DNA from 3 places in the Arthrobacter sp. BI5 genome. Region 1 is predicted to be linked to each of the others. Evidence: riboswitches for the same ligand, from Rfam matches in the RefSeq annotation. Region 1 holds a riboswitch; each other region holds the start of a gene.

Region 1 (7,818 bases):
CTCGATGTCGCCGGCGATCTGGAAGTTCGCCCAGTCCTGCTCGCGCAGCCGCGGCTCTTCGATGACGCGTTCGGTCAGGGAACCCAGCTGCAGCGCCTCCAGCGTCTGGTAGGCCCGCAGGTAGGGGGAGACGTACACGCACACCCGCTGACCGTCCAGCTGCCGCCGCAGCTGCTCACCGGCGGCCGTGGCCTGCTCGACACCCAGCGGCGTCAGCGGGATCCGGTAATCGGGCACCCGGTTGTAGATCGAGGTGTCGGCGTTGGCGGCGGACTGGCCATGCCGGATCATAAAAATTCTCCCGGGCGCACTCACAGCCCCAGCATAGGCACGTGCAGTCAACTCCCGGCAACGGCAGGCAAGATAGAAACATGTTGGTTCCCTCCCGCCGTCGGCTGCGGCTAGAAGTCTGGATCGTCCTGGGGCTGTCGCTCGGGCAGTCGGCGGTGTACTCGGTGGTGCAGTTGCTGGACAAACTGACCCGTGCGCCGCTGGCGCAGGGCACCTCGACGCTGAACCGCTCGCAGAGCACCCGCGAGTACTTCGACCTCACCTACCAACTGCTGGACATCATCTTCGCCCTGGTGCCGGTGGTGCTGGTGATCTACTTCCTGACCGAACACCGGCCCGCCGGCCTGGCCGCCGGCACCGGGACCTCGGCGTTCCGGAAGCTGGGCTTCAACTTCGCCCGGCCCGGCAAGGACCTGGCCCAGGGCCTCGGCCTCGCCGCCCTGATCGGCATACCCTCGCTGGGCCTGTACGCGGCCGGCCGGGCGCTGGGGATCACGACGGCGATCATCCCCAGCGCGCTGGACTCCTACTGGTGGACCGTCCCGGTGCTGATCCTCTCCGCGATCCGGCACGGGATCGTGGAAGAAGTCATTGTGGTCGGCTACCTGCTCGACCGGCTCGGCAAGTTCGGCTGGGGCATGCCGCTGGCCATCTTCGCCAGTTCCATGCTGCGCGGCAGCTACCACCTCTACCAGGGCTTTGGGCCCTTCATCGGCAACGCCATCATGGGCGTCATCTTCGCGCTGATCTATACGAAGACGCGACGCGTGATGCCGCTGGTGATCGCCCATGCGCTGCTGGACATCGTGGCCTTCGTCGGGTTCAGCCTCTTCGGCAAGGCGATCGGCCTCGGCTAGGCGCACCAGGCCTTAAAAGGATTCGGCCGCCAGCGGTGGGTGGCATCATTGGCACCCGCTGCTGGCGGCCGAAGTTTTTCGGGCAGGAAGCGTCAGATGGTGACGGCTCCGGAATCGGTTTCGAAGGTGACGGACAGGATGCCCGGCGTACCGTGCGGGGCCAGCCAGTTCACGTCCACATCCTCCAGCGGCTTCTCCACCGGTTCGCCCAGCCACTCGGTGACCCGCTCGGCGGAGCCTGCGATGGTGAGCGCGGACATCTTGACGCCGCTCTCGTAGGCGTTGGACGGGTGCAGGGCGGGATCGCCCTCCCACTTGAGCATGTAGGGGACCTGCGGATCCGCGATAAGGCCCAGGATGCCGATCTGCTTCCAGACCAGTTCGCGGCCGTCGGGGAACTTGCGGTTGCCGTTGACGGCCGACCGGCCCAGGCGCTCCTCGAAGGGTGCCAGGTCGTCAACCTCAACGCACCAGCCCATCCAGCCGCCGCCGGCGGCGGAACGGGCCCGGACGGCCTGGCCGAACGGCGCCTTGTCCGAGGCAGGGTGGTCCAGGACCTCCACGACCTCCAGGTACTTGTGCCCGGCGAGCGGGATAATCATGTTGCGGGTCCCGAACCGGGGGTGGACTCCGCCCTTGACGGCTTCGACCCCGAGGGCGGACGCGATACGTTCGGTGGTGGCAGCGAGGCCATCTTGTTCACAGGCGTAAGAGACGTGATCCATGCGCATGCCCTCATCTTGGCACTTTGTGATGGAGCTCTCAGCTTAGGCTGTCCTAACCCTGATGGGATGTCATTTTCCAGGGCTCCAGGGCCGGTCCACGGGCCAAATTCATATTCGTCACAAAGCTATCCAGCCGCCGTCGAGCCTTCCTAAACTGGAGCCAGGTCATGAGTGCCAGCACCAAGCCCCGGCTTGCTGGCCGGCAACCCTCCTTGCGCGGTGGGGTGCCCCGGGTGAAGACCTGGCCCTCCGGCGCCCGCCGGGAGGCAAGCGCGGCGGCAGAGCCGTTCCGGTCCCGGGAGGACCGGAAGGGCCTGTGCCCAGTCACTCAGGAGATCCCCGATGTCCAACGCCTGGTCCTTTGAAACCCGCCAGATCCACGCCGGCCAGGAGCCGGATTCCGCCACCGGTGCGCGGTCGCTGCCGATCTACCAGACGACGTCGTTCGTCTTCCCCAGCGCGGAAAGCGCGGCCAACCGCTTCGCGCTCGCCGAACTCGCCCCCATCTACACCCGGATCGGAAACCCCACCCAGGACGCGGTGGAGCAGCGCGTGGCGAGCCTCGAGGGCGGCCTCGGGGCGCTTCTGCTCAGTTCCGGGCAAGCCGCCGAAACCCTTGCGATCCTCAACATCGCCGAGGCCGGGGACCATGTGGTGGCCAGCCCCAGCCTCTACGGCGGCACCTACAACTTGCTGGCCCACACGCTGAAGAAATTCGGCATCTCGGTAACTTTCGTCGCGGACCCGGACAACCTGGAGCAGTGGCGCGACGCCGTGCAGCCGAACACCAAGCTGTTCTTCGGTGAGGTGGTGTCCAACCCCCGGCAGGACGTGCTGGACATCGAGGGCATCGCGGACGTGGCGCACCGGGCCGGGGTGCCGCTGATCGTGGACAACACGCTCTCCACCCCCTACCTGATCCGGCCGATCGAGTGGGGCGCCGACATTGTGGTCCACTCGGCCACCAAATACCTCGGCGGGCACGGCACCGCGATTGCCGGCGTCATCGTGGACTCCGGCAACTTCGACTTCGGCAAGGACCCGGAGCGCTACCCCGGCTTCAACACCCCTGACCCCACCTACAACGGCCTGGTCTACGCCCGAGACCTCGGCGCGGACGGTGCGCTGGGCGCCAACCTGTCCTACATCCTCAAGGCCCGGGTCCAGCTGCTGCGCGACCTCGGCTCCGCCGTCTCGCCGTTCAACGCCTTCCTGATCGCCCAGGGCATCGAGACGCTGAGCCTGCGGATGGAGCGGCACGTTGCCAACGCCGTCAGGGTTGCCGAATGGCTGGAGGCCAGGGCCGACGTCGAATCCGTCGCCTACGCCGGGCTGCCGTCCAGCCCCTGGTACGAGCGCGGCCGCAAGTACGGGCCGAAGGGCACCGGCGCCGTCGTCTCCTTCAACCTGGCCGGGGGAGCGGAGGCCGGCAAGCGCTTCGTCGACGCCCTCGAACTGCACTCCCATGTGGCGAACATCGGCGACGTGCGCTCGCTGGTCATCCACCCGGCGTCGACCACGCACAGCCAGCTCTCGCCGGAGCAGCAGGCGGTGGCCGGCGTCAACCCCGGCCTGGTGCGGCTTTCGGTGGGACTCGAACACATCGACGACATCATCGCGGACCTCGACGCCGGCTTCCGCGCGGCCAAGAACGCCTGAGGCGGGCGGCGCCGACGGGACCGGCTGTCACACAGCCGTCACAATCTTCGCGCTTGCGCCGCCGGGTTTCGTAGAATCGAGGCAGGTCATGAGTGCCAGCGACAGCCCCGGCTTGCTGGCCGGCAACCCTCCATTTGCGGCGGGGTGCCCCGGGTGAAGACCTGGCCTGCCGGTCAGCTGACGGCGGGCAAGCGCGAAGTTAGGTCCTCACATGACGATTGCCGTCACCCGCACGGGTGTACCCGAATGCAAACCCTCCACTGTTCCTGATGGGACGGTGCAGTACCTCCCGCTCGGTTCTTTGGCCCTTGAATCCGGTGCCACCCTGCCGGAGGTCACCCTCGCCTACGAGACCTGGGGGACGCTGAACGCCGACGCCTCCAACGCCGTGCTGATCGAGCACGCCCTGACCGGCGACACCCACGTCACCCGCGGCGCCGGCGAAGAGCCGGGCTGGTGGGAACAGCTGGCCGGCCCGGGCGCCCCGGTGGACACGGACAAGTACTTTGTGGTCTCGATCAACATCCTCGGCGGCTGCTACGGCTCCACCGGGCCGTCCACGCCGGCCCCCGACGGACGGCCCTGGGGCTCGCGGTTTCCGCTGGTCACCCTGCGGGACAGCACCGCCGCCGAGGCGCGGCTCGCCGACGCGCTGGGAATCAGCAGCTGGTATGCCGTGCTGGGGGGTTCGCTCGGGGGAGCCCGTGCGCTGGAGTGGGCGGTCAGCTACCCGGACCGGGTCCGGCGCTGCGCCGTGATTTCGATAGGCGCCCGCAGCACCGCCGAGCAGATCGCGTTCGCCCAGGCCCAGACCCTGGCGATCCGCCAGGACCCCAACTTCAACGGCGGTGACTACTACGGCGGCCCGGAACCGGACGCCGGCCTGGCCCTGGCGCGCCGGATCGCCCACATCACCTACCGTTCCGCCGCGGAGCTGGACGCCCGCTTTGGCCGGAACGCCCAGGCGGCGGAGGACCCGTTGGAAGCCGGGTCGCTGGCCGGCCGGGGCCGTTACCAGGTGGAGAGCTATCTGGACCACCAGGGCAACAAGCTGGTCCGCCGCTTCGACGCCAACAGCTACATCGCCATCACCGAGGCGCTGATGAGCCACGACGTCAGCCGCGGCCGGGGAAGCCTGGAGCAGGCTGTTTCGCGGGCCACCGCGGAGTTCTTTGTGGCGGCCGTGGACTCGGACCGGTTGTATTTCCCGGCCCAGTCCCGTGAACTCGCCGGCGCGCTGCCGGGCGAGGTGCCTGTGCACGTCATCGAGGCGCCGATCGGCCATGACGGCTTCCTGACCGAAATCGGGCAGCTCAGCGAACAGCTCCGCGGCAACTTCTTCGCCTAGCCGGCACCAGCTCGTGTGCATTTTTGCAGACGCCCTCTGCGCGATTGGTCGTTGAGCCTTCCGCGCCCGCAGTCCATACTCGTGGAGAATGACGCCGTGTGTCCCAACTCACACACACGTTAGTCAGCCCAATGGTCCACAGGGTGTCGAAGGCGACACCGAAGGAGTTCGCATGAGCACGGAAAACGCCGCCGCAAGGCGCGCAGAGGACACCGACGTCAAGACGTCAGGTCTCAAGAAAGTAGTGGCAGCCTCGATGGCCGGCACGGTGGTGGAGTGGTATGAATTCTTCCTCTACGCCTCGGCGGCGACGCTGGTCTTTGGCAAGATGTTCTTCCCCAACTCCGGAACGGAACTGGACGGCATCATCGCCGCGTTCCTGACCTACGCGGTGGGCTTCGTTGCCCGCCCCATCGGCGGCATCGTCTTTGGCCACTTCGGCGACAAGTTCGGCCGCAAGCAGCTGTTGCAGCTCAGCATCATCCTGGTCGGTGTCTCGACCTTCCTGATGGGCTGCCTGCCGAGCTTCCAGCAGATCGGCTACTGGGCTCCGGCGCTCCTGGTCTTCCTGCGCTTTGCCCAGGGCTTCGCCGTCGGCGGTGAGTGGGGCGGCGCCGTCCTGCTCGTCGCCGAGCACAGCCCCAGCAAGTCCCGCGGCTTCTGGGCCAGCTGGCCGCAGTCGGCGGTCCCGATGGGCAACCTGCTCGCCACCGGCGTGCTCTTCCTGCTCTCCTCCATCCTGTCCTCGGCGGACTTCCTCGGCTGGGGCTGGCGCATCGCGTTCTGGCTCTCCGCCGTGATCGTGGTCATTGGCTACTACATCCGCACCAAAGTCCAGGACGCCCCGATCTTCCTCGAGGCACAGAAGGAAGTTGTTACGGAAAACAAGGGCTACGGCGTGGCCGAGGTCTTCCGCCGCTACCCCCGCGGCGTCTTCACCGCCATGGGCCTGCGTTTTGCCGAAAACGTCCTGTACTACCTCGTCGTCACCTTCTCCATCACCTACCTGAAGGTGATCGTCCAGGCCGACACCTCGCGCATCCTGCTGCTGCTCCTCGTGGCGCACTTCATCCACTTCTCCGTGGTGCCGATGGTCGGCAAGCTCTCCGACCGCTTCGGCCGCAAGCCGGTCTACATGGCCGGCGCCGTCCTGGGCGGAACCTGGGGCTTCTTCGCCTTCCCGATGATGGACACCAAGAACGACCTCATCATCCTCGCCGCCATCACCATCGGCCTGCTCTTCCACGCCCTGATGTACGCCGGGCAGCCGGCCATCATGGCCGAGATGTTCCCGACCCGGATGCGCTACTCCGGTGTTTCCCTGGGCTACCAGGTCACCTCGATCGTGGCCGGGTCGCTTGCCCCGATCATCGCCAGCTCGCTGCTGGGCCAGTACAAGTCCTCCACCCCGGTTGCCATCTACCTGCTGGGCGCCTGCCTGGTCACCATCGTGGCGGTCTACTTCCTGAAGGAAACCCGCGGTATCTCGCTCCACGACGTCGACGCCGCCGACGCCCAGGGCACTGCCGACCTCCTGGCCGCCGGTAAGAAGTAACCGGCAGACAACTGCACGAGTCAAGACCAGGCAGCCCCCGTCCCCGCATTGCGGGGACGGGGGCTGCTGTCGTTGGGATCGGGAGATCGTGGACGCCGCTCGCATCGGCAGGGGACCGGTTCACGGAGCCAGCGGGGCGTTACGCCCGTGTAGCGAACTGCACCTGTATGAGTTTGAGCTCGGCGCGTGGAAGCACGGCGGTGACGACGCCGCCGCCCGCTAGTTCCGCGCCAATGCCATATACAATCGGATTAGTATCGACCTCAGCGCCGGGTACTTCGACCCCATTCACCAAGACACCGGCCTGAGCGTTGACCATCCGGTCCGTCACTGCGAGTGCGGGTTGGTCCCAGGAACCTTCGCTCAGTCCGAGCTCCTGCCGGTACCGGTTCGTGAGGATGTGGTTGACGTGTTCGACCAGCACGCTGTGGAGCGAAGTGCGCGGGGATGGGTCACGGTGCCAGGTAGTTCGCACGGCCTCCCACAGCTGCGGATATAGCATGCGCTGCACCTGCTCGACTAGCCATGCGGGTCGGGGCCATGGCGGAACGACGTCGATCGCTCTGCGAGCCTGCTCGTTGGGGTCGGCGAGATTAATTGGGTCCGAGCGGTCAGCTGGGTTTCGCCAGAGGGTGTAGGTGACACTCGCTGCCATTTCGCTGTATCCACGATCGTCCTCGCCGGATGTCAGACTCACGGTATCCGCATCCTCCAGCGAGGGCTGGGACACGAGTCCCATCACGGGGATGGGCATGAGTTTCAGTCGCTTGGCCTGCTCGACCCGGGGATCGGGCGCGTCCTCGGGGAGAATTCCAGTCATCCTCATGCCACGATTATGGCCTTGAAGCGAAAGGCTGGGCTATTGCGCCGGACGGTTTGGAACGTCGGCGTCCCATGTCAGGTCTGCGCCCTCATTCAATGGCAGCGCTTCGATGGCGGGGTCCCGCACTAGTGCCGATACGAGTTCATGACTGCCGGCGACCACCGTGGAGTCGAAGTCAATTTCGGTCACCATGACCCAGCTTCTGTCTGCCGGCCATAGGATGCTCGGTGACTGCGGGAATTGTGGGGAATGGTGCCAGGGCACTTGATCCACCCACGCGGTGTGACGGTAAAACTGTGGCGCGGCATCGAACAGGTAATAGTCGCGGCCCGGCAGGGTCAGTGTCTCGCCTTTGATCACCTCCGATGGCAGCAGGCCGCGACCGAGATCCGTGTCCAGCGCGGCGGCGGAAGTATTCTCCACGGGCGTCGAGTCGTCCGAAAAAGTGAGCTGGGCATAGCCGATGGAGCTTGTAAGTCCTCCCCATCCTTCCCAAATGGCGGTCACACCCTCGTTTGGCGTGGACGTATGTTCACAGAGACGGGCAACCAGTGCTGCCA
Region 2 (7,818 bases), 1.3 Mb from region 1:
CACGCACGCAAACGCCCGATGGGCACCATCATCGAGGCACTGACCGGACTCGGGGTGGCGGTCAGCGCACCCGAGGGCGGACCGGCGTCGTCGTTGCCCTTCACCGTCCACGGCACCGGGGAAGTCCGCGGCGGCCACCTCGTCATCGACGCCAGCGCCTCGTCCCAGTTCGTCTCCGCCCTGCTGCTGGCCGGCGCGCGCTTCACCGAGGGACTCCACCTGGAACATGTGGGAAAACCGGTGCCCAGCCTGGACCACATCAGTATGACGGTCGCGGTGCTGCGCGGCGTCGGCGTGGCGGTCGATGACTCCGTGCCGAACCACTGGGTTGTCTCCCCCGGACCGATCCGCGCCTTCGACCAGCGGATCGAACAGGACCTCTCCAACGCCGGGCCCTTCCTCGCCGCGGCCCTCGCCACCCGCGGAACCGTCCGGATCCCCAACTGGCCGGCCGACACCACCCAGGTGGGAGACCTCTGGCGCACCATCCTCGCCACCATGGGGGCAAGCGTCAGTCTCGACGACGGCACACTGACCGTCACCGGCGGCCCGGAAATCAAGGGCGGCGACTTCGACGAGACCAGCGAGCTCGCGCCGACCGTCGCAGCGCTCTGCGCGCTGGCCAACGGACCCTCACGGCTCACCGGCATCGCGCACCTGCGCGGACACGAGACGGACCGGCTCGCCGCCCTGGTGGCCGAGATCAAAAGGCTCGGCGGTGACGCCGAAGAAACCGCCGACGGACTCATCATCCGCCCGGCCTCACTGCACGGCGGCGTCGTGCACAGCTACGCCGACCACCGCATGGCCACCGCCGGCGCCATCCTCGGCCTCGCCGTGCCCGGCGTGGAGGTCGAGGACATCGCCACAACGTCCAAAACCATGCCCGATTTCCCCCGGCTCTGGGACGCCATGCTGGCCCCGGGAGCCTCCGCCGGGAAGGACGCCGCCGGTGGCCCGCAGCACTGACTCCTGGGACGAATCCGACGTCCGGATCCGGCCGAATAAAAAGGGCACCCGGCCCCGCACCAAGGACCGGCCCAGCCACGACGACGCCGTCACCGGACGCATCATCACGGTTGACCGCGGACGTTACACCGCCGTCGTCGGTGAAGGCACCGGCACGGAACGCAAGATCATCGCGGCCCGTGCCCGCGAACTGCGCCGCAACCCCGTCGTAGCCGGGGACTTCGTCTCCCTCGTCGGGGACGTCAGCGGCGAGCCGGACACGCTGGCGCGGCTGGTCAAGATCCAGGACCGCCGCACCCTGCTGCGGCGCAGCGCGGACGACACGGACCCGATCGAACGCGCCGTCGTCGCCAACGCCGACCAGCTGGTCGTCGTCGTGGCCGCGGCGAACCCGGAACCGCGCACCGGGTTCATCGACCGGGCCCTGGTGGCCGCCTACGACGCCGGAATCGAGCCCCTGCTGCTGGTCACCAAGGCGGACGTCAAGGATCCTGCCGAACTGCTCGACAACTACCGGCACCTCGACTTCCCGGTGATCATCTCCAAGACCGCGGATTCGGCAGCCTCCGGCATCGACGCCCGCTCCGATGACGGCCTCTCCGCCCGGCTGGACAAGACCGCCGTCTCGCAGCTGCGCGCGTACCTCGACGGAAAAGTCACCGTAATGCTGGGCCACTCCGGCGTCGGCAAATCCACCATGGTGAACGCGCTCACCGGCGCCGAACGCGCCACCGGCGGCGTCAACGCCGTCACCGGCCGCGGCCGCCACACCTCATCCTCCGCGCTGGCGCTGAAGGTCAACGATGCGCCCGCCGGCAGCTGGATCATCGACACCCCCGGCATCCGCTCCTTCGGCCTGGCCCACGTGGACCCGGACCGGATCCTGCGCTCCTTCCCGGACCTGGCGCCCGGCACCGAGGACTGCGAACGGGGCTGCAAGCACGACGCCTCCGCCGTCAACTGTGGGGTGGACGCCTGGGTGCAGGGCGGCCACGCCGGCCCGTCCGGCCCGGCCCGGCTCGCCTCGCTGCGCAGGCTGCTCGGCACCGACCCGCGGCTGGAAGCGCAGGACACCAAGGAACTCGGCAGCGTCTCCTAGCAGCGCCTGCCGAGCGGGTCGCCCGGCAGCGGGCGACGTGGCCTCCCGGCCTGCGGCGCGTTTTGGCGGTAGTTTGGAGGCATGAGTCAACCCGCTTCGAGCTACAACGATGACCTGCGCCTTGCCCATGTACTGGCAGATTCCGTAGATTCCCAGACCATGAACCGCTTCAAGGCGCTCGACCTTCGGATCGAGACGAAGCCGGACCTCACTCCCGTCACCGACGCGGACAAGGCCGCCGAGGAAGCCATCCGGGGGCAACTGTCCCGCTCCCGCCCCCGCGACGCCGTGCTCGGCGAGGAGTTCGGCAGCTCCGGCCACGGCTCCCGCCGCTGGATCATCGACCCAATCGACGGCACCAAGAACTTTGTCCGCGGCGTCCCAGTCTGGGCCACCCTGATCGCCCTGGTCGATGAAGGCGAGCCCGTGGTCGGCGTCGTCAGTGCCCCGGCCCTGGGCAAACGCTGGTGGGCGGCCAAGGGCGCCGGCGCCTACACGGGCCGCTCGCTGGCCGCCGCCAGCCGGCTGAAAGTCTCGAACGTCTCCCGGCTGGCCGACGCCTCGCTGTCCTACTCGAGCCTGGGCGGCTGGAAGCAGCGAGGCAACCTCGATGAGTTCCTTGGCCTCACTGAGGAGGTCTGGCGCACCCGCGCCTACGGCGACTTCTGGTCCTACTGCCTGGTGGCCGAAGGCGCCGTCGACATCGCCTGCGAGCCTGAACTCAACCTCTACGACATGGCGGCGCTGGTCCCGATCGTGACGGAAGCCGGCGGCCGCTTCACCTCGCTCGAGGGTGAGGACGGTCCCTTCGGCGGCAACGCCCTGGCCACCAACTCGATCCTGCACTCGGAGGTCCTCAAGCGCCTCAACCCCGGCCTGGATGACCTGCTCTAGCCGGCCCGCCCGCGGCAGTTCGTAACACAGCGCTTCATATTTCCGCCTCGCTTTTCCGTCCGCCGGGCCATGTCCTAGGCTCGAAACAGGTCACGAGTGCCAGCGCTAAACCCCGGTTTGCTGGCCGGCAACCCTCCATTCGCGGCGGGGTGCCCCGGGTGACGACCTGGCCGGTCCGGAGCGGACCCGGCAAGCGCGGATCCCCTGTGAGCGGGGTCCTTTTTGAGCGAGGTCCCATGACGACTGCCACCATCCCCACCCACACCACCAGCGCCGGCGCGGCCCTTTCCGAGACGCGCTTCGACGCCGCGCGCCGGCCGCTGTCCGCCGTCTCCGGCGCCGAGATCCAGGCCCCGCTGATCCAGGGCGGCCAGGTCCGCTACGCCAACCTCGACTACGGCGCCTCGGCCCCGGCGCTGTCCGTGGTGTCCGCCTACTTGAACGAGATCCTGCCCTACTACGCCAGCGTGCACCGCGGCGCCGGCTACGCCTCCCAGCTCAGCACCTCGGTGTACGAAAACGCCCGGAACATCGTCCGCGGGTTCGTCGGCGGACGCCCGGACGACTCGGTGATCTTCACCCGGAACACCACCGATTCGCTGAACCTGCTGGCCGGCTGCCTGCCCGTTGCCGGCGGCCAGCACACCGGCGAGGTGCTTTACCTCGACATTGAGCACCACGCCAACCTGCTGCCCTGGCAGAACGTCCCGCACCGCAGCGTCGTCGCGGCGCCCACCCTGGCCGGCACCCTGGCACGGCTCCGGACGGAACTCACCCACGGCGACGTGAGCCTGCTGGCCGTGACCGGCGCATCCAACGTCACCGGCGAAATCCTGCCGATCCGTGAGCTGGCCGCCCTGGCGCACGAATTCGGCGCCCGGATCGCCGTGGACGCCGCCCAACTGGCCCCGCACCGCCGCATCAACATCGCCGCCGACGACGTCGATTACCTCGCCTTCTCCGGCCACAAGCTCTACGCCCCGTTCGGCGCCGGGGTGCTGGTGGGCCGGCCGGACTGGCTCGACGCCGGCACCCCGCACCTTGCCGGGGGCGGCGCCGTGCGGGATGCGCGGCTCGACACCGTCAGCTGGACCACCGGCCCGGCCCGCCACGAGGGCGGCTCCCCGAACGTCCTCGGCGCCGCCGCGCTGGCCCGCGCCAGCCAGGTGATCGAGTCGCTTGACGAACAGCAGTGGCACGCCCACGAGGACGCCATCCGCTCCTTCCTGGTGGAGGGCCTGCAGCGGATCGAGGGTGTGAGCGTGCACCACATCTTCGAAGACACCGCCCGCGGGGAGGGGCCCGGGACGATCGGCGTCGTGAACTTCTCGGTCGCCGGGTACGACGCCGGACTGGTCGCCGCCTACCTCTCCGCCGAACACGGCATCGGCCTGCGCGACGGCCGGTTCTGCGCCCATCCGCTGCTGAAGCGGCTTGGCCTGCCGGCCGGGTCGCTGCGCGCCAGCTTCGGCCTCGGCTCCCGGCTCGAGGACGCCCAGCGGCTGCTCGCCGGTCTCCAGGAGCTGCGGCGGGGCGGCCTGGGCTGGGACTACGTGGTGGACGCCGGCCGCTGGGTGCCGGCCAACGACGCGCGCAGCTACCCGCACTGGGCGCCGAACACGCCGGGCACCGCGGGAGCCGCCCCCTGCACCCTCGACTAGGGGCCCCGCCTCCGGCCGCGTGCGGTAAATTCGGAGGGTACTTACCTATTGCTGCCGAAGGAGATCGCACGTGGCACGCGGCGGCCCCAAACTCCACCACCACCGGCGACAGGAGCTCGGCCAGAGCTTCCAGGACGGCGGCGAGCACTACGACCGGGTCCGGCCGGGCTACCCCGCGGACTCGGCCGACTGGCTGATCCCCGGCGGGGCCCGGGACGCCGCCGACCTGGGCGCCGGCACGGGCAAATTCACGGCTCTCCTGGTCGAACGGGGACTGAAGACGGTGGCCGTGGACCCGTCCCCGGACATGCTGGAACAGCTGCGCCGCACGTTGCCGGACGTCACCGCCGTCGAGGGCACCGCCGAACACACGGGACTGGCGTCCGGGGCGTTCGACCTGGTCACGGTGGCCCAGGCCTGGCACTGGTGCGATCCCCTGCTGGCCAGCACCGAGGCTGCCCGGATCCTGCGCCCGCAGGGCATCCTCGGCCTGATCTGGAACCAACTCGACACCTCGGTCCCGTGGGTGCACCGGCTCTCGCGGATCATGCACGCCGGGGACGTCCACAAGCCCGACTTCACACCGCCGCTGGGACCGGAATTCACCGGGTTGCAGAGCCACCTCACCCGTTGGGAGGACCCAGTCACCAGCCAGGACCTCATGGAACTGGCCAAGTCCCGCAGCTACTACCTGCGGGCAGGCGAGACCACCCGGGCCAAGGTCTTCGGCAACCTCGACTGGTACCTGCACGAGCACCTCGGGCACACTCCCGGCGAGCTCCTGCCGCTCCCCTACCTGACGCAAACCTGGCGCGCCGCCCGGGCCTGAGGTTCCCGCATTGCGCTGGGGGCATGCCGCACCTATCATTTCGGTGTGCCTAACTTTTGTGTGTAGGCACCCTGGAACTTCATGGGAGCCGCAGTGCTGGACGTCACCGGACACGAACCCCGCCCCGCGGGGCCGCCGCCCGCCCGCAGGGTCCGGGGCCGCCGCCGTGCCCTGCTCGGCCTGCTCGGCCCGGCGTTCGTGGCCGCCATCGCCTACGTGGATCCCGGCAACGTCGCCGCTAACCTCACGGCCGGGGCGCAGTACGGCTACCTGCTCGTCTGGGTCCTCGTCGCGGCCAACGTGATGGCGGTGCTGGTCCAGTACCAGTCCGCCAAACTCGGCATCGTCACCGGCAAAAGCCTTCCCGAGATCCTCGGCGAACGGCTCCGGCCGGTGTGGCGCCGTGCTTTCTGGGTCCAGGCCGAAATCGTGGCGGCGGCCACCGACCTCGCCGAGGTGGTGGGCGGCGCCGTCGCCCTGTACCTGTTGTTCGGCCTCCCCCTGCCCCTCGGCGCCGTGATCGTCGGCGGCATTTCCATGGCACTGCTCGCCGTGCAGAGCCGGAACCAGCAGCGGCCGTTTGAGTTCGTCATTATCTTCCTGCTCGGCATCATCACCGTCGGCTTCCTGGCCGGACTGTTCATCAGCCCGCCCGATCCCGGCGGCGTAGTGGCCGGACTTGTGCCCGGCTTCCAGGGCCCGGACACGGTGCTGCTGGCCGCGAGCATGCTCGGCGCGACCGTGATGCCGCACGCCATCTACGTCCACTCCGCACTCTCCCGGGACCGGCACCGCCCGAACCCCCACCTCCACGTGCCGCCGCACGCGATGGCGCGGCTGGTCAAGGCCACGCGCTGGGACGTCGTCGCGGCCCTGGCCGTGGCCGGTATCGTCAACATCGGCATGCTGCTGCTGGCCGCGTCCACGCTCGGCGGTGAGGAGGGAACGGACACCATCGAGGGCGCCCACGCCGCCATCACGGCCAACCTCGGCCCGGTGGTGGGTGTGGTGTTCGCCGTCGGCCTGCTCGCTTCCGGCCTGGCCTCCACCTCGGTGGGCTGCTATGCCGGCGGCACCATCATGCAGGGCCTGCTGACGATCCGGATTCCGCTGATGACGCGCCGGGTGCTCACCCTGATCCCCGCGGTGGTCCTGCTGGCAGTGGGCTTCGACCCCACCTGGGGGCTCGTGCTCAGCCAGGTGGTGCTCAGCTTCGGGATCCCGTTCGTTCTGGTTCCGCTCGTGGTGCTGACCAGCAGCAAGTCTTTGATGGGCCGCTTCGCCGACGGGGTGATCCTGCGGGTGGCCGCGATCGTCAGCGTGGTCCTGGTGGTGGCACTGAACCTGGTCCTGCTGTGGCTCACGTTCACCGGCGCCGCCGGACGGTAGGCTTGGGCTGTGAAGACCAGCCCGCCCTCCTCCTCGATAGAGGATTACGTCAAGGTCATCTACTCCTTCACGGAGTGGCAGGACAAGCCGATCACCTCCACCCAGCTGGCCCAGCGGCTCGGGGTCGCCAATTCCTCCGTCTCTGAGATGGTCCGCAAGCTCAAGGATCAGGGCCTGGTGGACCACAAGCCGTACAGCGCCGTCACCCTGACCGAGGACGGCGTGCGGCTGGCCCTCTCGATGGTCCGACGGCACCGCCTGATTGAGACCTTCCTGGTGCAGGAGCTCGGCTACCGCTGGGACGAGGTCCACGACGAGGCGGAGCTGCTGGAACACGCCGTCTCCGACACCTTCATCGAGCGGATGGCCGCCAAACTGGGCAACCCGGTCCGGGACCCGCACGGCGACCCGATTCCCGCCGCCGACGGCTCGGTCCTGATGCCGCCGGCCTACCGGCTGAGCGAGCTCGACGAGGGCCATACCGGCCGGATCACCCGGATCAGCGACGAGAACCCCGACTTGCTGCGCTACCTCGCCGCCGAGCAGATCGACCTCGACGCCGACGTCGAGGTCCTGGGCCGGAAACCGTTCGGCGGCCCGCTCGTGGTCCGGATCGGCGCAGGGTCAGCGCTGCGCGACATCGACCTCGCCGACGAGGTGGCCTCCGCGCTCTGGGTGCACAGCGACGCCGCCCACTCCGGCTGCAGCGTCTCCGGCCAGGAGGAGCGAAAGAATGCTTGAGCAAAGAGCCTTTGGAAACACTGGAATCGAGGTCTCCATCGTGGGCCTCGGGGCCGGCCAGATCGGCGAAAGCGACGTCACCGAGGCCGAAGCCGCCGAGGTGCTCAACGGAGCGTTGGATCTGGGCGTCACGTTGATCGACACCGCCGCCAGTTACGGGTTGAGCGAAGAGCGGATCGGCCGGCACCTGGGCCACCGCAGGGATGAGTTCGTGCTCTCAACCAAGGGCGGGGCCG
Region 3 (7,818 bases), 1.5 Mb from region 1:
TTGCATGCGCACCTTCGGCGTTGAGGAGGAACTGCTGATCGTGGACCCCGTCACCGGGGTCCCGCTGGCGCTCGCCGACGCACTGTTGAGGGGGCTGAGGCCGGCCCCCGGTGCCGGTCACGATCCGTACGCCGCCGCCGCCGCGCCGCCCGCGTCTGCCGGTCGCGATCCGCACCACGACGATTCCGGTTTCAGTTTCGAGCTTAAGCTCGAGCAGATCGAGACGCAGACCGTCCCCTGCCTGGACCACGGCGGGCTGCTGCAGCAGATCCGGCAGTCCCGGGCGTTCACGGACCGCGCCGCCCTGACCCATGGCGCCCGGGTGGCGGCCCTGGCCACCTCGCCGCTGGCGTCCGCTACGCACACAACCCCCAACCCGCGCTATGCCACCATGCAAAAGCGGTTCGGCCTCACCGTGCAGGAGCAGCTGACCTGCGGATTCCATGTCCACACCTTCATCGAATCCCCGGAGGAGGGCGTGGCGGTCCTGGACCGGATCCGGGACAAGCTGGCGGTGCTCATCGCGCTCAGCGCCAACTCGCCCTTCTGGAACGGGGCGGAGACCGGCTTCGAAAGCTACCGTACCCAGGCGTGGAACCGCTGGCCGGCAGCCGGTCCCGCCACGATCTTCGGCAGCCTTCCGGTGTACCGGCGGGTAGTCACGCGGCTGCTGGAGAGCGGGGTGCTGTTTGACGAAGGCATGGTCTACTTCGACGCGCGGCTGGCCCGGCACCACCCCACCGTCGAGGTCCGGGTCGCGGATGTCTGCCTGCGCGCGGAGGACGCAGCGCTGATCGCGGTGCTGGTGCGCGCACTGGTGGAGTCCGCCAGCCGGGAGTGGCGCGACGGCGTGGATCCGGCCCCGGTACCGACGGTGCTGCTGAAGATGGCCGCCTGGCAGGCCAGCAACTGCGGGCTGCGCGGCGAGCTGCTGGACTTCGGCAGCTTCCGGCCCGCCCCTGCCGCCGAGGTGGTGCATGCGCTGGTGGACTTCGTGGCCCCCGTCCTGGCGGAGCAGGGCGAGCTGGAACTGGCGCGCCGCGGCGTGGACCGGGTCCTGGCGAACGGCACCGGGTCGCAGCTGCAGCGCCAGGCGCTCTGCGCGCCCGGGCTGGACACGCCCGCCGACGACGCAGGCCTGGCCGCCGTCGTCGCCCACGCCGTGCGGGTCACGACGCACGGCGCGGACGCCAGGGCGGCAGCGGAGCCGACCCCCGTGCTCTCACGGGTACGCCGGGACTAAACCTGCTTGAGTGCCTGCCCGAGGTCGCGGATCAGGTCCTCGACGTCTTCCAGGCCCACCGACAGCCGGACGACGCCGTCGCTCAGCCCGATCGCTGCCCGGCCGTCCGGTCCCATGGCGCGGTGCGTCGTGGTGGCCGGATGGGTGATCAGGGACTTCGAATCACCCAGGTTGTTGGAAATATCGATGATCCGCAGCGAGTCCAGCAGCGCAAAGGCGGCCTCCTTGGCCGTGCGGCCGGGCGAGGGTGACAGCTCGAACGTCAAGACGGTGCCGCCGGCCTTCATCTGCCGTGCGGCCAGCTCGTACTGCGGATGGGATGGCAGCAGCGGGTACTTGACCCAGCTGACCGCCGGCTGCTCCTGGAGCCACTCGGCCAGCCGCAGCGCGGAGGCGGAGGAGTGGTTCACCCGCAGGGCCATGGTCTCCAGCCCCTTGGTCAGCACCCACGCGTTGAAGGCGGAGAGCGCCGGGCCGGTGTGGCGCATAAGCTGCTTGACCGGGCCTTCGATGAACTCCTTGGTGCCCAGGATCGCGCCGCCGAGCACCCGGCCCTGGCCGTCAATGTGTTTGGTGCCGGAATACACAATCACGTCCGCGCCGAGTTCCCCGCAGCGCTGCAGCAGGGGAGTGGCAAAGACGTTGTCAACGATGACGGTCGCGCCGGCGGCGTGCGCCAGTTCGCTCACGGCGGCGATGTCCACGATTTCCTGCATCGGGTTCGACGGCGACTCGAAGAAGACCGCCGTCGTCGGCTCCGACAGCGCCGAGCGCCACTGCTCAAGGTCGGGGCCGTCCACGAAGACCGTCTCCACACCCCAGCGGGGGAGGATCTCGTTGAGGATCACGAAGCAGGATCCGAAGAGGGAGCGGGCGGCGACTACCCGGTCGCCGGCCCCCAGCAGCGCCCCCAGCGCGGTGAACACGGCGGACATGCCGGACGCCGTCGCGAAGCATGCTTCGGTTCCTTCCAGCAGCCGGAGCCGCTCCTGGAAGGTGGCCACCGAGGGGTTGCCGTAGCGCGAATACACAAAGCGTTCGTCCTCGCCGGTGAAGGCGCGTTCCGCGGCGGCGGCGGATTCGTAGACGAAGCCTGAGTTCAGGAAGATCGGTTCGGTGGTCTCCTGGAAGCCGGTGCGGTCGAGTCCGCCGCGGACGGCCTGGGTGTCCGGGCTCCAGCCTTGGGCATCGGGATTAAAGCTCACTTAGTGCTTTCCGGGGTTGGTGGGCAGGCCGCGGTTTTTCCAGCCGTTGACGGTGCGTTCGCCGTGACGGTCCGGTTCGCCTTCGAAGCCCTCGAGGACGTTGTAAGAGGTGAAGCCGGCTTCCGTCGCCGCTATTGCCGCGGCGACGGACCGGGCGCCTGAACGGCACAGGAAGACCAGTTCGGTTCCTCCGCCTTTCGGGGCCCGCTGTTTCAACTGTTCAACAAACTGCGAATTGGGGATGCCGCCGGCCAGGTTCCACTGGATGAAGAGCGGATCGTTCCGTCGTTCGCCCGCGGCCGTGGTGTCGGGGGTGCCGATCCGGGCCCATTCGCCCTCGGTGCGGACGTCCACCAGGACGGCGCCCGCCTCAAGCGTGGCCCATGCCTCCTCCGGGCTCAGGTCTCCGGCGTAGTTCATGCGTGGCCCCCGCCGTCGAACTCGACGTCCAGCTCATCCACCGCGTTGGCGACGGCGGCGTCAGCGCTCGCGATGGCGGACGGCAGCACGAGCGCCTGGGCCACGATCACGGTGCTGCCATTGAAGGTCGCGGAGGGGCTGCCATGCAGGACATAGCCCTCGGCCAGGGCGGCGGAGACCCGTTCGCAGAAGCTGCGGTCATCGGGACCGGTGAACAGGCGGTAGGCCAGCCTCGCTTCGGCGGCCGGGCCGGGGGCGGCGGAGGACGGGGCGGGGGCTGTGGCGGGCACAGCGGGTGCGGACGCGTCGGGCACGACGGATCTCCTTACTTTCACGCTTGCAGCTCGAACTCTCGATATGCCGAGTATTCACCTGAGGCACCCCGCCGCGAAAGGGAGGGTTGCCGACCGGCCAGTCAGGGCTTGGCGCCGGGTCTCATTACTCCCCAAAAACGTAGCACTTCCGTGCCGTCGGCACCGGCGGCGCCGTCATGTTAAGTCACGGGCCGGCGTTTCCAGCAACGGCATGGGCGCGGGTAGCGCTGGCAGCAACCCCAGTACTCGTGGGCATCCGGCGCAGTGCCTGCGGGGCAGATTCGGGTAGTTCCTACTCGGGATATCCCTGGCCACCCTCGCCTTGACTGGGACGGGCACGACCGACGTGCCAGCAGATTTCCAATGGGATAACCAGCATTAGCCAGGCGCTGCACTGGGGCACCCGGCATGTCTACGAAGGAACTGGATTTTTATGGGACCACCTGTGAAGCCCCGCGTGCTCATCACCGGCGCGGGGGGACCTGCCGGACGGGCCGTCGCGGCCCAGCTCAAAGCGCGAGGCGTCCCCGTCCTGGGTACCGACATCCGCGAACTGCCGGCAGGGTCGGGAATCACCGCCGTCCGCGTCCCGGAGGCCTCGGATCCGGAGCTGGTCTCGGCGCTCCGCCGGCTGGTGGCCGCCGAAGACGTGAACGTTGTCATTCCTACCGTGACTGACGAGCTGCCGCAGCTGGCGGCCTTCCGGCCCGCCTTCGGCCCCGATGTCCGCGTCATCATTGGCGAGCCGGGACCCGTGGCCCTCGCCCACGACAGGCTCTTTACCGCATGGCGGCTGCAATCGGCCGGGGTGGCCGTCCCGCGGTTCGGGGTGCCCCGGGATTTCTCCGGCGCTGAGGCCGCCATGGAAGCGCTTGGCGGACCGGTAGTCGTCCGCCCCCGGGTCTCCGGCGGCGGCAGCGGCGTGACCGTCGTCGACGGAGGCAGCGACGTGGACTGGCACAGACTGCCGGAAGGCCAGATCGTGCAGGAATTCATCCCGGGAACCGCTTACGGCCCGATGGTCTTCGGCACCCCGGTGCAGAACGCGGCCGCTCCGTTCGTCGTCGTTATCGAAAAAACTGCACCGGCCCAGGGGAAGGCTGGAAACGCGGCGGCCGCCCGTCGGGTCGAAATCGGCGAGGCCATGGATGTGGGAAATGTGGCCATGGCCGCTGTCCGCGCGCTTGGGCTGACCGGCCCGGTTGGCGTCGATGTCAGGCGGCGTGCCGACGGGACGCCGGTGGTGCTCGGTGTGACCGCCCGGTTCGGCAGGAACAGCGGGCTCGTCCCGGAATTGCTCGACGCCGTTCTAGGGGCATTTACCCTGCCATCGTTCAACCCGGCATCCTTCCGTCAGTTCCCACGGGTGCACGGCAATGCCCTGGTATGAGGTCCGCGCCGCAGTGCGGCGTCGCCGCGGGGTGCCCACCCTGCTGGACATGTGGCCGACTGTGTCGATCATTGTGCCGGCCTTCAACGAGGCGGCCCGCATAGAGAGCTGTGTACGCTCCATCCAGCTCACCAGCTACGACCGTTACGAAGTGGTGCTGGTCGACGACGGCTCGACCGACAACACGTTCGAACTGATGAAGGGCGTGGCCGCGGCCGATCTCCGAATCAAAGTGCTCAGCCAGGCCAACGTGGGCACAGGTGCCGCCCTGAATCTGGGCTTACGGCACGCATCCGGCGAGGTCGTGGTGTTCATGGATTCGGACGTGGTCCTCTCACGGAACACGGTCAAAAGGATGCTCCAAGGCTTCGCGGACGAGAATACCGGCGCGGTCTGCGGCGACGCCCGGCCGGCCACGGCGGCCCCGGAGCGGCCCCGGATACCATCCTCCCTGAGCCGCGGCGCCGGGTTGCTCCGGAGAGCCCTCGCCGTGAGCGGCTGCCTGCCGGCCCGCCCCGGCAACATCAGAGCGGTATCCCGGGCCGTGCTTGAGGAAATCGGACCTCTCCCGGAAGACCTGCTGGTGGGCGGAGACCGGGAACTGATCAGGCGGGTGCGCCGCGCCGGCTACCGGGTGGCCTCCGCTCCGCGTGACTTGGCCTACGCCGATACTTCAGCGACTACCGCGGGGGACCGGTTCCATCGCCCAAGGACCCGGAGCTGAGCTCGGGTCGCTCCGCGCCTTACTCGATCGTGGCGAAAAGTTCGTTGAGCTCCGCCGTGAGCTGCCGCCGCAGTTCGGGCGTGCCGATCTCCTTGCCGTCGATGTGGTTCACCGGGGCGAGGAGCCGGATGCTCGAGATGAGCCAGACGGCGTCCGCGTCGTACAAGTCCTCGGGGACCAGCGGACCGTAGCCGAGTTCCCACCCGGCGGCCTTCGCCGCAGTGAACAGGGCGCCCTGCGAGGTGCCGGGAAGGATTCCGCTATCCAGCTGCGGGGTGATCAGCCGGCGCACGGTCCGCACCCCGCCCGCGCCGTCGTCGGTGGATTCCAGGTGCGCCAGCAGCACGGTCGACGTCGGACCCTCCAGGACCCGGCCGTCCGCGGAGGTGAAGATGACATCGTCCGCGCCCTGGTGGTGGGCATACCGGAGCGCCGCCATGTTCACCGCGTAGGACAGCGTCTTGGCGCCCAGCAGCAGCCACGGGGCGCGTTCGCCCACCTCGCTGTCATAGCCGCGGTCCAGCAGGATGACGTCAATGCCCGTCTCACGCTGCAGCCGCCCGACGGCCGGCGGAGGGGAGGCCTGGACCCAGCACGTCGGTGCGGAGTCGCCCTCGACGCCGCGGGTGGCGAGCAGTTTCACCACCACCTCGTCAGCCGCACCGTCAGCTTCGCCAGCATCGCCGGCGTCGTCAGCCGGGCCGCCGAACTCGCTGATGGCCGTCCCGATCGCGCGGCGCCAGGCGTCCTCGTCCGGGATGGCCAGCTCCAGGGCGCGCGCGGAGCCGGCCAGCCGGCTCAGGTGGGCCTGCAGCTTGCGCGGCCGTCCCCCCACCACCAGCAACGACTCGAAAACGCCGTCGCCGCGCGTCGCGCCCTGGTCCGTGGCCATCAGCTGCGGCTTGGACGAGTCGGCGACGCGGCCGTTTTCAAACGCGGGATCGAGGAACACCAGCACCGTCGGGCGGGCCGGAACAGAGGCAGGGGTAGTCATGCCTTCAGCTTAGTGCGGCGTGCCGGGATAGGATTTGCGGGTTGCCCGTTCCGGAACTGTTCCGCGGGTCTGGATCATGAGGGGTTCGCCTGTGCTGTGGCCATTTCCGCTAGTGGGAACACTCCCGTCCTGGGTCGTCCTCATTCTGACCCTGGTCGACCTCGTCATCAGGGTCCTGGCGCTGGGCATCATCCCGGGCAACCGCCGTCCCACCACCGCCATGGCCTGGCTGCTGGGCATCTTCTTCGTCCCGGCCCTGGGCCTGGTCCTGTTCCTGCTCTTCGGCAACTTCCGGCTCTCCCGGAAGCGCCGGGCGCAGCAGGAAGCGGTGAACACCCGCGTGCGCGCCGGCACCTCCGAACTGGCGATGCTGGAAAGCAGCTACGAGGGTCCGGAGTGGGTGTCCTCCGCGGCGGAACTGAACAAGACACTGGGTTCGCTGCCGATGGTGGACGGCAACCACGTGGAACTCCTGCCCGGCTACCCGGACTCGATCAAGGCGATGGCGGCCGCCGTCCGCGAGGCCGAGTCCTTTGTCAACGCCGAGTTCTACATCCTCAGCTCGGACCACATCACGGACGACCTGCTGACGGCGATGGAGGAAGCCGCCGAGCGCGGCGTCGAAGTCCGCCTCCTGTTCGACCACCTGGGAACCCTGCGGATCAAGGGCTACAGCAAGCTCATCGCCCGGCTGAAGGCCAGCAAGATCCGCTGGCGGCCGATGCTGCCGCTGCGGCCCGTGCACGGGCAGTGGCGCCGCCCGGACCTGCGCAACCACCGCAAGATCATGGTGATCGACGGCGAAGTCGCCTTCACCGGTTCGCAGAATCTGATCGAGCCCTCCTACAACAACCCCCGGCACCGCAAGGTCGGCCGGGAATGGGTCGAGCTGATGGCCTGCCTGCGCGGCCCGATTGTCACCACACTCAACGTCGTCTTCGCCACCGACTGGCTCAGCGAGACGGATGAGTCCCTGGAACACCAGCTCGCGCACCGGCCCGAGCTGCACGCCGGCAACATCACGGCCCAGGTGGTGCCCAGCGGCCCCGGCTTCATCACCGAAAACAACCTGCGGCTCTTCAACACGCTGATTTACTCGGCGCAGCACAAGATCTCAATCTGCAGCCCCTACTTCGTCCCCGACGATTCGCTCCTGTACGCGGTGACGACGGCGGCGCAGCGCGGCGTCGACGTCGAACTCTTCGTCTCCGAGAAGGGCGACCAGTTCCTGGTCCACCACGCCCAGCAGTCGTACTACGAGGCGCTGCTGGAGGCCGGGGTGCGGATCTACCTCTACAAGGCCCCGTTCGTGCTGCACGCCAAGCACTTCACGATCGACAACGAGGTTGCCGTGCTGGGTTCCAGCAACATGGACATGCGCTCCTTCTCGCTGAACCTTGAGGTCTCGGTGATGCTCCTGGGCGAGGACATCGTGCGGCGGATCAGCGCGGTGGAGGACACCTACCGGGGCATCTCGCGCGAACTGACGCTCGAGGACTGGATGAAACGCCCGGTGGGGGTCAAGTAT

What was found. Region 1 has a riboswitch for S-adenosylmethionine ahead of AC1MED_RS06205 (bifunctional o-acetylhomoserine/o-acetylserine sulfhydrylase). Riboswitches for the same ligand answer to the same signal wherever they lie in the genome.
Region 2: it holds a riboswitch for S-adenosylmethionine, as region 1 does, so the genes downstream of both, AC1MED_RS12505 (aminotransferase class V-fold PLP-dependent enzyme) here and AC1MED_RS06205 (bifunctional o-acetylhomoserine/o-acetylserine sulfhydrylase) in region 1, are expected to answer to the same signal.
Region 3: it holds a riboswitch for S-adenosylmethionine, as region 1 does, so the genes downstream of both, AC1MED_RS17090 (DUF1737 domain-containing protein) here and AC1MED_RS06205 (bifunctional o-acetylhomoserine/o-acetylserine sulfhydrylase) in region 1, are expected to answer to the same signal.

The regions. Positions count from the first base shown of each region.
Region 1 covers NZ_CM155264.1:1,374,257-1,382,074, forward strand. Annotated here, with positions in the region: gene AC1MED_RS06190 (histidine phosphatase family protein) at 1-291, opposite strand, end outside; gene AC1MED_RS06195 (CPBP family intramembrane glutamic endopeptidase) at 372-1,148, shown strand; gene AC1MED_RS06200 (VOC family protein) at 1,241-1,879, opposite strand; SAM riboswitch class IV at 2,037-2,152, shown strand; gene AC1MED_RS06205 (bifunctional o-acetylhomoserine/o-acetylserine sulfhydrylase) at 2,216-3,532, shown strand; SAM riboswitch class IV at 3,617-3,732, shown strand; gene metX (homoserine O-acetyltransferase MetX) at 3,744-4,880, shown strand; gene AC1MED_RS06215 (MFS transporter) at 5,053-6,435, shown strand; gene AC1MED_RS06220 (hypothetical protein) at 6,575-7,261, opposite strand; gene AC1MED_RS06225 (hypothetical protein) at 7,295-7,818, opposite strand, start outside.
Region 2 covers NZ_CM155264.1:2,716,221-2,724,038, forward strand. Annotated here, with positions in the region: gene aroA (3-phosphoshikimate 1-carboxyvinyltransferase) at 1-969, shown strand, start outside; gene rsgA (ribosome small subunit-dependent GTPase A) at 953-2,068, shown strand; gene hisN (histidinol-phosphatase) at 2,150-2,962, shown strand; SAM riboswitch class IV at 3,051-3,164, shown strand; gene AC1MED_RS12505 (aminotransferase class V-fold PLP-dependent enzyme) at 3,199-4,623, shown strand; gene AC1MED_RS12510 (class I SAM-dependent methyltransferase) at 4,694-5,452, shown strand; gene AC1MED_RS12515 (Nramp family divalent metal transporter) at 5,534-6,841, shown strand; gene AC1MED_RS12520 (metal-dependent transcriptional regulator) at 6,851-7,582, shown strand; gene AC1MED_RS12525 (aldo/keto reductase) at 7,575-7,818, shown strand, end outside.
Region 3 covers NZ_CM155264.1:3,678,544-3,686,361, reverse strand. Annotated here, with positions in the region: gene AC1MED_RS17105 (glutamate--cysteine ligase 2) at 5-1,243, shown strand; gene AC1MED_RS17100 (O-succinylhomoserine sulfhydrylase) at 1,240-2,448, opposite strand; gene AC1MED_RS17095 (rhodanese-like domain-containing protein) at 2,449-2,868, opposite strand; gene AC1MED_RS17090 (DUF1737 domain-containing protein) at 2,865-3,158, opposite strand; SAM riboswitch class IV at 3,197-3,311, opposite strand; gene AC1MED_RS17085 (ATP-grasp domain-containing protein) at 3,616-4,572, shown strand; gene AC1MED_RS17080 (glycosyltransferase family 2 protein) at 4,559-5,296, shown strand; gene AC1MED_RS17075 (aminodeoxychorismate lyase) at 5,316-6,290, opposite strand; gene cls (cardiolipin synthase) at 6,367-7,818, shown strand, end outside.